One region of the Limosilactobacillus allomucosae genome, then DNA from elsewhere that is predicted to be linked to it. Evidence: predicted binding sites of a transcription regulator. Region 1 holds the regulator's gene; each other region holds the start of a gene.
What was found. Region 1 encodes CtsR, which represses protease genes until heat stress. Its sites were predicted from a motif close to TTGGTCAAAAAAGGTCAAANA; they were not measured.
Positions count from the first base shown of each region.

Region 1 (3,281 bases):
CGTCAACCTGTTCAGTCTGCCCAATCCAGCTGATGCGGCCATCTTTAACTTTAAAGGCAGAGACAAAATCAGTTTCGCTGGTACCGACAAATACCTTGCCGTTGACAAAAGTTTGTTCCATAGTTAATTCCTCCGTGATATTTTGGTAGCGGTAACATTATGATAATCCGCCAGCCGTATCGAGACAACCTTGGAAAAATAAAACTGAACATTATATTCATTATTATCTAAAAAATCAAAATTAGCATTGTAATCAAGTTTGGGCTATTCAGATGATGAAAGCCTTTACTTATTTTTGATAAGTTTAAATCTGCACAAGCGAAAAATAATTTTGAAAGTGCTTTAGATGGCTGTGAAGCCTTTTGCATCGGTAGGGAAACGGTTTTTAAATCCAGTGGTCTAGGTTAAATGTGCAAACGTTCACTTTCCAAATCGATATGAATCTGCTAAGATAGGGGCTGTAAAGGAAATCTAATGATTGCAAAGGAGATTTTGCTCTATGAAAGCTGCTGTTATTCGTGAAAATTGTGATGGCTTCGTTGACGTTAAGGACGTTACGCTGCGTGATCTGAAGCCAGGTGAAGCACTGGTCGACATGGAATACTGTGGTCTTTGCCACACCGACCTGCACGTTGCTGCCGGCGATTTTGGCAAGAAGCCTGGTACGATCATTGGTCACGAAGGTGTTGGCCGCGTATCTAAGGTTGCTCCTGGCGTTACCAGCTTGAAAGTTGGCGATCGCGTATCAATTGCTTGGTTTTTTAAGGGCTGTGGCCACTGTGAGTACTGTCTGACGGGTCGTGAAACGCTTTGCCGCAACGTTTTGAACGCCGGCTACACTGCTGATGGTGCTATGGCTCAACAATGCATCGTTCCTGCTGATTATGCAGTTAAGGTACCAGAAGGCCTGGACCCAGTTGAGGCAACTTCTCTGACCTGTGCCGGCGTTACGATGTACAAGGCACTGAAGGTTTCCGGCATCAAGCCAGGTCAATGGGTATCAATCGTTGGTGCTGGTGGTCTGGGTAACCTGGGGATTCAATTTGCTCACAACGTATTTGGTGCTCACGTTGTTGCCGTTGATGGTAACCCTGACAAACTGGAAGCTGCCAAGAAGGAAGGCGCTGAACTTCTGATCAACCGTCATGATGGCAATGTTGACGAACAGATCCAAGAAAAGGTTGGTGGCGTTCACGCAGCTGTTGTTACGGCCGTTACGCCAGCTGCCTTTGACCAAGCTGTTGGTTCCCTGCGTCCAGATGGCAAGTTGGTTGCCGTTGCTCTGCCAAAGGGTGACATGCAATTGAATATTGCCAAGACGGTTCTGGATGGGATCGTTGTTGCTGGTTCACTGGTTGGTACGCGTCAAGACCTGGCTGAATGCTTCCAATTTGGTGCTGAAGGCAAGGTTCACCCAATCGTTAAGACCCGCAAGCTGGAAGAAATCAACGACATGATTCAAGAACTTAAGGACAACAAAGTAGTTGGCCGGAACGTCGTTGACTTTGTACACAACAAATAATTGAATAACGGCTAAGGCAAGCTGATCTTAGCAATCTAAAATTTAAGGCTCATCGTTGTTTTGCAGCGATGAGTTTTTTTATTTAAAATCGGAATTTTATGGATATATATGATAAAATTAAGGTCAACATTAGTCAGATAAAGAAAGAGGGGGCGAAATTTTGGAAGACCGCAGTATTTCAGATATTATTGAAGCTTATCTTAAAGAAATTCTTGGCAACTCAGAGCAGATTGAGATACGTCGTTCAGAAGTGGCCAACCATTTCGATGTGGTACCATCACAGATCAATTATGTAATTAAAACTCGCTTCACCCTGCAAAATGGCTACCTGGTTCAAAGCAAACGTGGCGGTGGCGGCTATATTCGCATTGAACGCATCAATCTATTGGATGATGTCGATGTCTTGGATATGCTGATCAATGCAATTGGCGACTCAATCAGTGAACGGGATGCCTTCGACGTGATTCGAACTTTATATGAAGAAAAAGTCATCACGCGACGAGAAGGTGATTTAATGATGGTAATGGTCGCTAAACAAACCTTGAAACTGGATAGTCGGGTTAAAGAAAATCAGCTGCGGGCCCGGGTTTTGACTTCACTGTTGAACCGGCTGCGTTTTGAAAGCTAAAAGAGAAAGAGACGGTGATTTAATGGACAATAATTCATACACCCGAAGCGCGCAAAACGTTTTGCAGATTGCCCAGGAACAGGCACACTACTTTAAGCATCAGGCCGTGGGAACCGAGCATCTGCTGCTGGCGTTGAGCATGGTTTCCAATAGTATTGCGGGCCGTGTTTTGAATCAGTTTAACGTCACCAGCGATGATATTCGTGAAGAAATCGAAAGTCTAACCGGCTATGGCACGATGCAGGAAGTTGATCGCGATACCTATCTGCCTGATTCGCCCAAGCTGCGCAGTATTTTATTGCTGGCTAAGCAGATGGCCCAGCGTCTACAGGCTCCTCAAATTGGCACCGAGCATCTGCTGTTAGCCCTGCTGAGTGATGATGCAATCCTATCATCACGAATCTTAAGCAATCTGGACGTTAATCCCAAACAGGCACGTCGGATTTTGCTGCGGCGCTTAGGAATCGCAGAAAATCAACAGCGGCGGGCACCACGGCGACGTCCTGGCGAAAATGACGGCAGCGACGGCGAGGTTCAGGGAACACCGACGCTGGACAAGCTGGCCCGTGATTTAACACAGATCGCGCGCAGTGATGGCATGGATCCCGTAGTTGGCCGCGATCGTGAAATCAAGCGGGTAATTCAGATCCTCAGTCGTCGGACTAAAAACAATCCGGTGCTGATTGGTGAGCCAGGGGTCGGCAAAACCGCGATTGCAGAAGGCTTGGCCGAACGCATCGTAGCTGGTCGGGTGCCTGAAGAACTGGCTGATAAGCGATTGATGATGCTGGATATGGGTTCGCTGGTTGCGGGCACCAAGTATCGCGGTGAGTTTGAGGACCGTTTGAAAAAAATCATCAATGAAATCTATCATGATGGCCATGTAATTCTTTTTATCGATGAACTGCATACTCTGGTTGGAGCTGGTGGTGCAGAAGGGGCGATTGATGCCTCAAATATCTTAAAGCCAGCGCTGGCCCGTGGTGAGCTGCAGACGATTGGCGCAACGACGCTGGATGAGTATCAAAAATACATTGAATCAGACGCAGCTTTGGAACGGCGCTTTGCAACGGTTCAAGTTGAAGAGCCGACCGCTGAGGATGCGCTGGCGATTCTAAAAGGTTTGCGGCC
Region 1 is NZ_CP154878.1:2,068,104-2,071,384, reverse strand. Features, by position in the region: gene ABC765_RS09695 (amidohydrolase) at 1-121, opposite strand, end outside; gene adhP (alcohol dehydrogenase AdhP) at 500-1,522, shown strand; gene ABC765_RS09685 (CtsR family transcriptional regulator) at 1,683-2,150, shown strand; gene ABC765_RS09680 (ATP-dependent Clp protease ATP-binding subunit) at 2,173-3,281, shown strand, end outside.

Region 2 (3,281 bases), 320 kb from region 1:
TGTCGTCGGCTTCATAGTTGGCTAATTGATAGGTCTTGATTCCACAGGCATGCATCATCTCGTGCAGATATGGCAGCTGTTCAGTCAGCTCAGTCGGCGTTTTGGCCCGGCCGCCCTTGTAGTCAGCATACATTTCCGTACGAAAGGTCTGCTTGCCAGCATCAAACGCTACCAGGGCCTTATCCGGCTGATAGTTAGCCAGCACGTGATCCAGCATCAGTTTAAAGCCATAGATTGCCGCGGTATGAAGACCGTTTTGGTTGGTAAATTTGTCGATTTGATTATGCATTGCAAAAAAAGCCCGAAACGCAATGCTATTGCCATCAATCAACAACAGTTTTTCTGCCATTTAAACTACCTCGTCCTTTGTTTTCTTTCTTGATTGTAACAGACTTTCACCACTCCTGACATTTTTAGAAGCCAAATCTATCCTGATAAAAACTAAAGCTCCGCACCATTTAAGGATGTAGAGCCAATCTAAATTTTATTTAATTAGTTAGTCGCGACGATCGCTGCCCATGCCGAAAATCTGCAGCAGCTGGATGAACAGGTTGATAAAGTCCAGATACAGCTGCAAGGCTCCCATAATTGCCAGACCGGTAACTGAAACCTGATCTTGGTAGTTAAGGTAGATGTTTTTCATCTTTTGCGCATCGTAAGCCGTCAAAATTACGAAGATGATTACGGCAATGTAGGAAAAAATGTAGGTAATGGCTGGACTGTTTAAGAACATGTTGATCAAAGAGGCCAGAATCAAAGCGATCAAGGCTGCCGTAGCATGAGCCCCAAAGCGATCCAGCGAGCGTTTGGTAACCGTCCCATACAGTGCCATTACCACAAAGATCGTTGCCGATGAAACAAAGGCTGCCGTAATATCAGCGCCAGTATAGAAACCAGCCAGCAGTGCAAACTCGATCCCATACATAATCGATAGGACCATCAGCATGATAAAGCTGCCAGTTGGATTGCGCGTGGCACTAGCACTGATTCCCATTGACAGGGCAATTGGCAGCAGCAACAGCAGCCACATCATCCCCGTGTGCTGAGAAAAGTAGCCAAACACAGCAGCTCTAAAAGTCGTCATTACCAAAAACGAACTGATGGCCGAGACAAAAACCGACAGGCCGACAAAGCCGTACATCTTGGTCAAAAAGCCATTTAAGCCGGCTTCATTGACAACGCGTCTTCTTTGCTCGGGCTCTGGTGTAGAGTTGAACATAAACTCCCCTTCTTTCAATTGAATTAAGCAGTCAAACTAATTTGACCAATATTGTCTTTTATATAAAAAATGGTAGCAAATGCCACCATTTTCGACAAGTGATTTAATCATTTGCTAACAAACTCTTATACTTGTCCTCGTATTTTTCAATGTCGCCGGCTCCCATAAAGACAACAACGGCATCATGGTACGCCAAAAGCTTGTCCATGGAATCCATGTCAATGCCCTCGCTTTGCGGAATCAAGTCTTCCAGATCCTGGCTGGAGACATGACCGGCATTTTCACGAATCGAGCCAAAAATTGGCGTGACAAACGTCTTGTCAGCAGCGCTCAAAGACTGACCAAATTCTTTAAGGTAGGCCTGCAGGCGGCTGTAGGTATGCGGTTGGAAGACGGCCAGCACCTGTTTATCGGGATACTTTTGCCGTGCTGCATCAATCGTCGCCTTGATTTCGCTTGGATGATGAGCATAGTCATCGATCAGCGTCATATCGCCAACCCGACTTTCTGCAAAACGCCGCTTAACGCCGGAAAAGCTGGCCAGCCCTTTGGCAATATCAGTCAGGTCAACTTTTTCCATGTAGGCAACCGCAATTACGGCCAGGCTGTTCAAGACGCTGTGCTCACCATAAAGATGGATTTCAAACTCGCCCAGCTTCTCATCTTTAAACCAGGCTTCAAAAGTGGATCCTTGCGGCGTCCGTTGAATATTGACCGCACGGAAGTCGTCTTTTTCACTGGTACCGTAGTAATAGACTGGTACATCCAGCTGCAGCTTGCGCAGATTTTCATCATCACCCCAGGCAAAGACGGCTTTTTTGACTTGTTTGCCATACGTTTCAAACGAATCACGCACGTCATCAATATCCTTAAAGAAATCGGGATGATCAAAGTCAATATTGGTCATGATGGCGTAGTCTGGATGATAGGCCAAAAAGTGATCCCGGTATTCGTCAGCTTCAAAGACAAAGAACCGCGAGTCAGGCGTGCCAACACCTTCACCGTCTCCGATCAGATAGGTCGTTGGCGCAACTGAGCTCAAGACATGCGAAAGCAGCGCCGTCGTACTGGTCTTGCCATGGGCACCGGCAACGCCAATGCTGGTATACTGCTCAACTAATTCTTCAACCGTAGCGGGATAGCTTTGAACCTTGTCGCCCAGTTCCTTGGCCCGCACGATTTCTGGCTGGTCATCGCTAAAGGCATTTCCTTGCACGATCGTCATCCCCGGCTTGATGTTGGCTGGATCAAAATCGTGAATCTGAATGCCGGCTTGTTCCAATGGTGCCTGCGTGAAGGTTTCTTTTTCAATATCCGAGCCTTCAACATGGCAGCCGCGATCATGCAGCACCCGTGCCAAAGCAGCCATCCCGGTTCCCTTGATGCCTACAAAATAATAATTCTTTTCCATAATGCCGTTTTTCCTTTCCTTGCCGCCAACTAGGCAAACAGCTGATTGCCGCGTGCAAAGTCAAAAGCATCGCCAGCTTGACCAAAATCATCAGGCAGAATCAAGCAGCCAGGCTTTTGCGGAGCATTCTTCAAGTTCAGTTCACGAGCTGCACAGATCATCCCATTGCTTGGCACGCCAACCAAGGCACCTGGCCAGATAATCTGACCGCTTGGCATCATGGCGCCAACCTTGGCAACAACGACCTTAACGTGTTCGGCAATGTTAGGCGAGCCGCAGACAATCTGGACCTTCTGATCGCCCAAGTCAACTTGCGTAATGTGCAGATGATCCGATTTTGGATGCTTGGTCATGGATTCAACATAGCCGATAACAAACTTTGGCGTTTCATCAGCCGTTAATTTTTCATCAAAACCAGCTGCTTGAATCTTTTCATTCAGCTTTTCGACCTGATCCTTGCTTAAAAAGACCTGACCGTTTTGCTCCTTGAGTTCTGGCAATACCTCACTGGCTTTCAGAAAATTGTAGCCAAGCAGACTGCCATCCTGAGCACTGACGATCTGAACTACGCCTTGATTTTGCTTGACGTTTTGATCAGCGGCCTGACCAGTTACGACTACCAAAACATCACCCATCTCATTTGGGTTATAG
Region 2 is NZ_CP154878.1:1,748,600-1,751,880, forward strand. Features, by position in the region: gene polA (DNA polymerase I) at 1-349, opposite strand, end outside; gene ABC765_RS08025 (Bax inhibitor-1/YccA family protein) at 497-1,219, opposite strand; gene murC (UDP-N-acetylmuramate--L-alanine ligase) at 1,323-2,633, opposite strand; gene ytpR (YtpR family tRNA-binding protein) at 2,660-3,281, opposite strand, start outside.
Region 2: ABC765_RS08025 (Bax inhibitor-1/YccA family protein) is a predicted target of CtsR. The motif match lies at 1,258-1,278, and genes of this name have one in related genera.

Region 3 (3,281 bases), 680 kb from region 1:
CAAGTCGTTGATTGCTACCACTTCGATGTCCTTGGAGCCCAGTTCGTGGATCCGACGGAATGCCAAACGACCAATACGGCCAAAGCCATTAATACCAATTTTTACAGTCATACTGCAATTTCCTCCTTTAGGAAAATAATTCAATGTTCCTGTTTAGTTTAACATATATTTTTATCCAAAATTGACATTTTTAAGGAAAAAATTCGGAATTTTGGCTGTTAGCTAAACAATCGCACTAACCTACGTTTTTTATAATACTCAAAACCGACTAACTTGTCCATGGAAATGTGTTCAGTTTTAGAGAAACCAGCTTCATCCAATTTTTTTGTAAAAATATTCATTTTTTGCTTGCATTTTATCATCACTGGGGATATTATAATAAACGTTCGTGTTAATTCAGCGAGCTTAAAATCATTTCGCGCCCTTAGTGTAATGGATCGCACGTGAGATTCCGGTTCTCGAGATCCGGGTTCGACTCCCGGGGGGCGCACTTAAATATAAAAAAGCACTGGTCAGACTGATCAGTGCTTTTTTATTGCCACGAAGTCAAAAACACATCACGACATAATTAAAAAGACCTCATCCATAATCCTGGACGAGGTCTTTTTAAACGGAAAAGCAAATTACTTTTCTTCAGCTGGCTTTTGCTTAGCCCACTTGCGAATCGCTTCGATTTTCTTTTCCTTCTTAGCCCGCGTGTAACGGTCTGCGACTGGGCGACGGCCTTGTACGCCGTATGGATGTGCTTTACGCATTGCAATATGCCTCCTTTATATCTAACGTAAATAATCAACATTCCAATTATAAAGGTCAGGTTATTAAAAATCAACAACTATTATTGCAACCAACTGATCAGCAATAAATTTAAAAAAATTTTTGGACGGTCGATTTGAATCTTGGACATCTTGCTCACTTTTGATCTTTTTCAACACAAAGGCTATTCAGCATCAATTTTGGAAACGGTAGCACTATTTTCACAATTAAAAATTGATAAACGTTTTCCATTGATTTGACCTATACCAATTTGCCTATAAAAACATCAAATCGCCTTAAACAGGCACTTGTCAATAATACCAATTTGGTGTATAGTCTTAGACATCACAGAGGTTAACAATTAATTCATTCACAATTTCAACTAAACGGGGAGATGAGACTTATGTTTAAAAAGAACATGCACGAATTAAACGAACTCAAGAAAATGATCGAAAACGATGATCGCGCAATGCTGGATGCCGAAATCGCCAACCAAGAACTGAGCATGATCTCAGCCGATCTGAAATAACTATACCTATATTATCAACCAGTATTAAGGCACTGCCGCTAACGATATCAGCATCGTTAGCAGCAGTGCCTTTTTTTCTGACAAAACATTTGACCTTTTCTGACCTATCGAGTATAGTATTCACATAAGTTAGCAATCGATGCTGACTACTGCTAATTAAGAGGGAGGCCAAAGCATGAACCTAGTTCCAACGGTCATTGAACAGTCATCGCGTGGCGAACGCGCCTATGACATCTACTCACGTCTGTTGAAGGATCGCATCATTATGCTGTCCGGTCCAATTGAAGACGACATGGCAAACTCAATCGTTGCGCAGCTGTTATTCTTGGACGCGCAAGATTCTACCAAAGATATTTACCTTTACATTAACTCACCTGGTGGCGTCGTAACCTCAGGGATGGCCATCTATGATACGATGAACTTCATCAAGGCTGATGTCCAGACGATCGTAATCGGCATGGCCGCATCAATGGCCAGCGTGCTGGTATCATCCGGTGCTAAAGGCAAGCGTTTCGGTTTGCCACATTCAACGGTTATGATTCACCAGCCTTCTGGTGGCGCACAAGGTCAGCAAACTGAAATTCAGATTGCGGCCGAAGAAATCTTAAAGACGCGTAAGATGATCAATGGTATTCTGGCTGAAAATTCTGGCCAGCCAATTGAACAAATCGAACGTGATACGGAACGCGACCACTACTTAACGGCCCAAGAAGCCGTTGATTATGGTCTGCTTGACGGAATCATGGTAAGCACACTATAACCAACCGCATATGATTAAATCCCAAGTTCTCCTATACTTGAAGACATATTCAAGGAGGAGGACTTTTTATGAAGCAAGATTTTGTCGAAGTTGATATACCACGAACAAAGAAGCCGGTTACTAAGCGCTCACGCTTGACTGCGACCGTTTCACTGCACCAAGTAAAAATTAATGTCTACCAAGAAGCAGATCCCGCTCTGGTTAGTGAGATCATTAAAGCAGTAGCCGCTTATGCTGGTTAACTGGAGTGCCCCTCAGCACGTCTACATAGTTTGTGGCAAGACCGATCTGCGGAAGGGGATTGATGGTTTGGCCATGGTGATCGCAGAGAATTATGGCTTGGAATTAGATAATGATTCGTTATTCCTATTTTGTGGCAATCGTAATGACCGCTTCAAAGGCTTGTACTGGGACGGCGAAGGATTCATCCTGCTTTATAAACGCTTTGAAAATGGTGGACTGCGATGGCCGCGACATCGAGAAGACGCAGTGGCATTAACCAAGAGTCAGATTAAGGCATTGTTAGAAGGCATCTCGCCACTGCCTCAGAAACGAATCAGGCCGGCTATTAAGGGACCAGGGTATTAACAAGTTCCTCTTTTATTTGCCTCCATTATCTGATAACCTAATGGTCATCAGATAATAAAGGAGGTGATTGGTAATGGCTGAGAAGATCACTTTAGAAGAAGCCTTGCGTGAAAACAAAGAACTAAAGGCTAAGATTGCGGAACTGACCGAGATGGTAAACTATCTGCAAAAGCAACTTTTTGGAAAAAAAACTGAAAAATTAAGTGCTGGCCAGTTGGATCTGTTTGATGACAACGAACAGGAAACCGTGCCAACGAATGATTCAACAGTAGAAAAGTTGACCACTACCGTTACCAGTCACCAGAGAAAATGCAAATCAAAGGAATCACGTAAACAATTGCTTGATTGCCTAGAACAAGTTGAAGAACTTCATCAGCTAAGCGAGCAAGAACTGACTTGTGATCAATGCGGTCAAATGATGACGGTTATCGGCAAACATGAACAATATCGTGAAGTTAAACTGATTCCTGCCCACTTGTGCTGCAAAATCGTATGTACTGAAACGGCTAGATGCGAACACTGTCAAGATCCGGAAACCGACAATGATGTACTCGTTCAGGCAAAGACGCCACAGCCCTTGTTTCCACACAGTTACCTTTCAAGCTCGGTAATCGCCGAAGTACTTTTTGAAAAGTTTGGTCTGGCAGTACC
Region 3 is NZ_CP154878.1:395,921-399,201, reverse strand. Features, by position in the region: gene gap (type I glyceraldehyde-3-phosphate dehydrogenase) at 1-111, opposite strand, end outside; tRNA gene ABC765_RS01815 (tRNA-Arg) at 419-490, shown strand; gene ABC765_RS01810 (hypothetical protein) at 624-755, opposite strand; gene ABC765_RS01805 (hypothetical protein) at 1,157-1,282, shown strand; gene clpP (ATP-dependent Clp endopeptidase proteolytic subunit ClpP) at 1,458-2,042, shown strand; gene ABC765_RS01795 (hypothetical protein) at 2,111-2,284, shown strand; gene tnpB (IS66 family insertion sequence element accessory protein TnpB) at 2,274-2,630, shown strand; gene ABC765_RS01785 (IS66 family transposase) at 2,704-3,281, shown strand, end outside.
Region 3: clpP (ATP-dependent Clp endopeptidase proteolytic subunit ClpP) is a predicted target of CtsR. The motif match lies at 1,369-1,389, and genes of this name have one in related genera.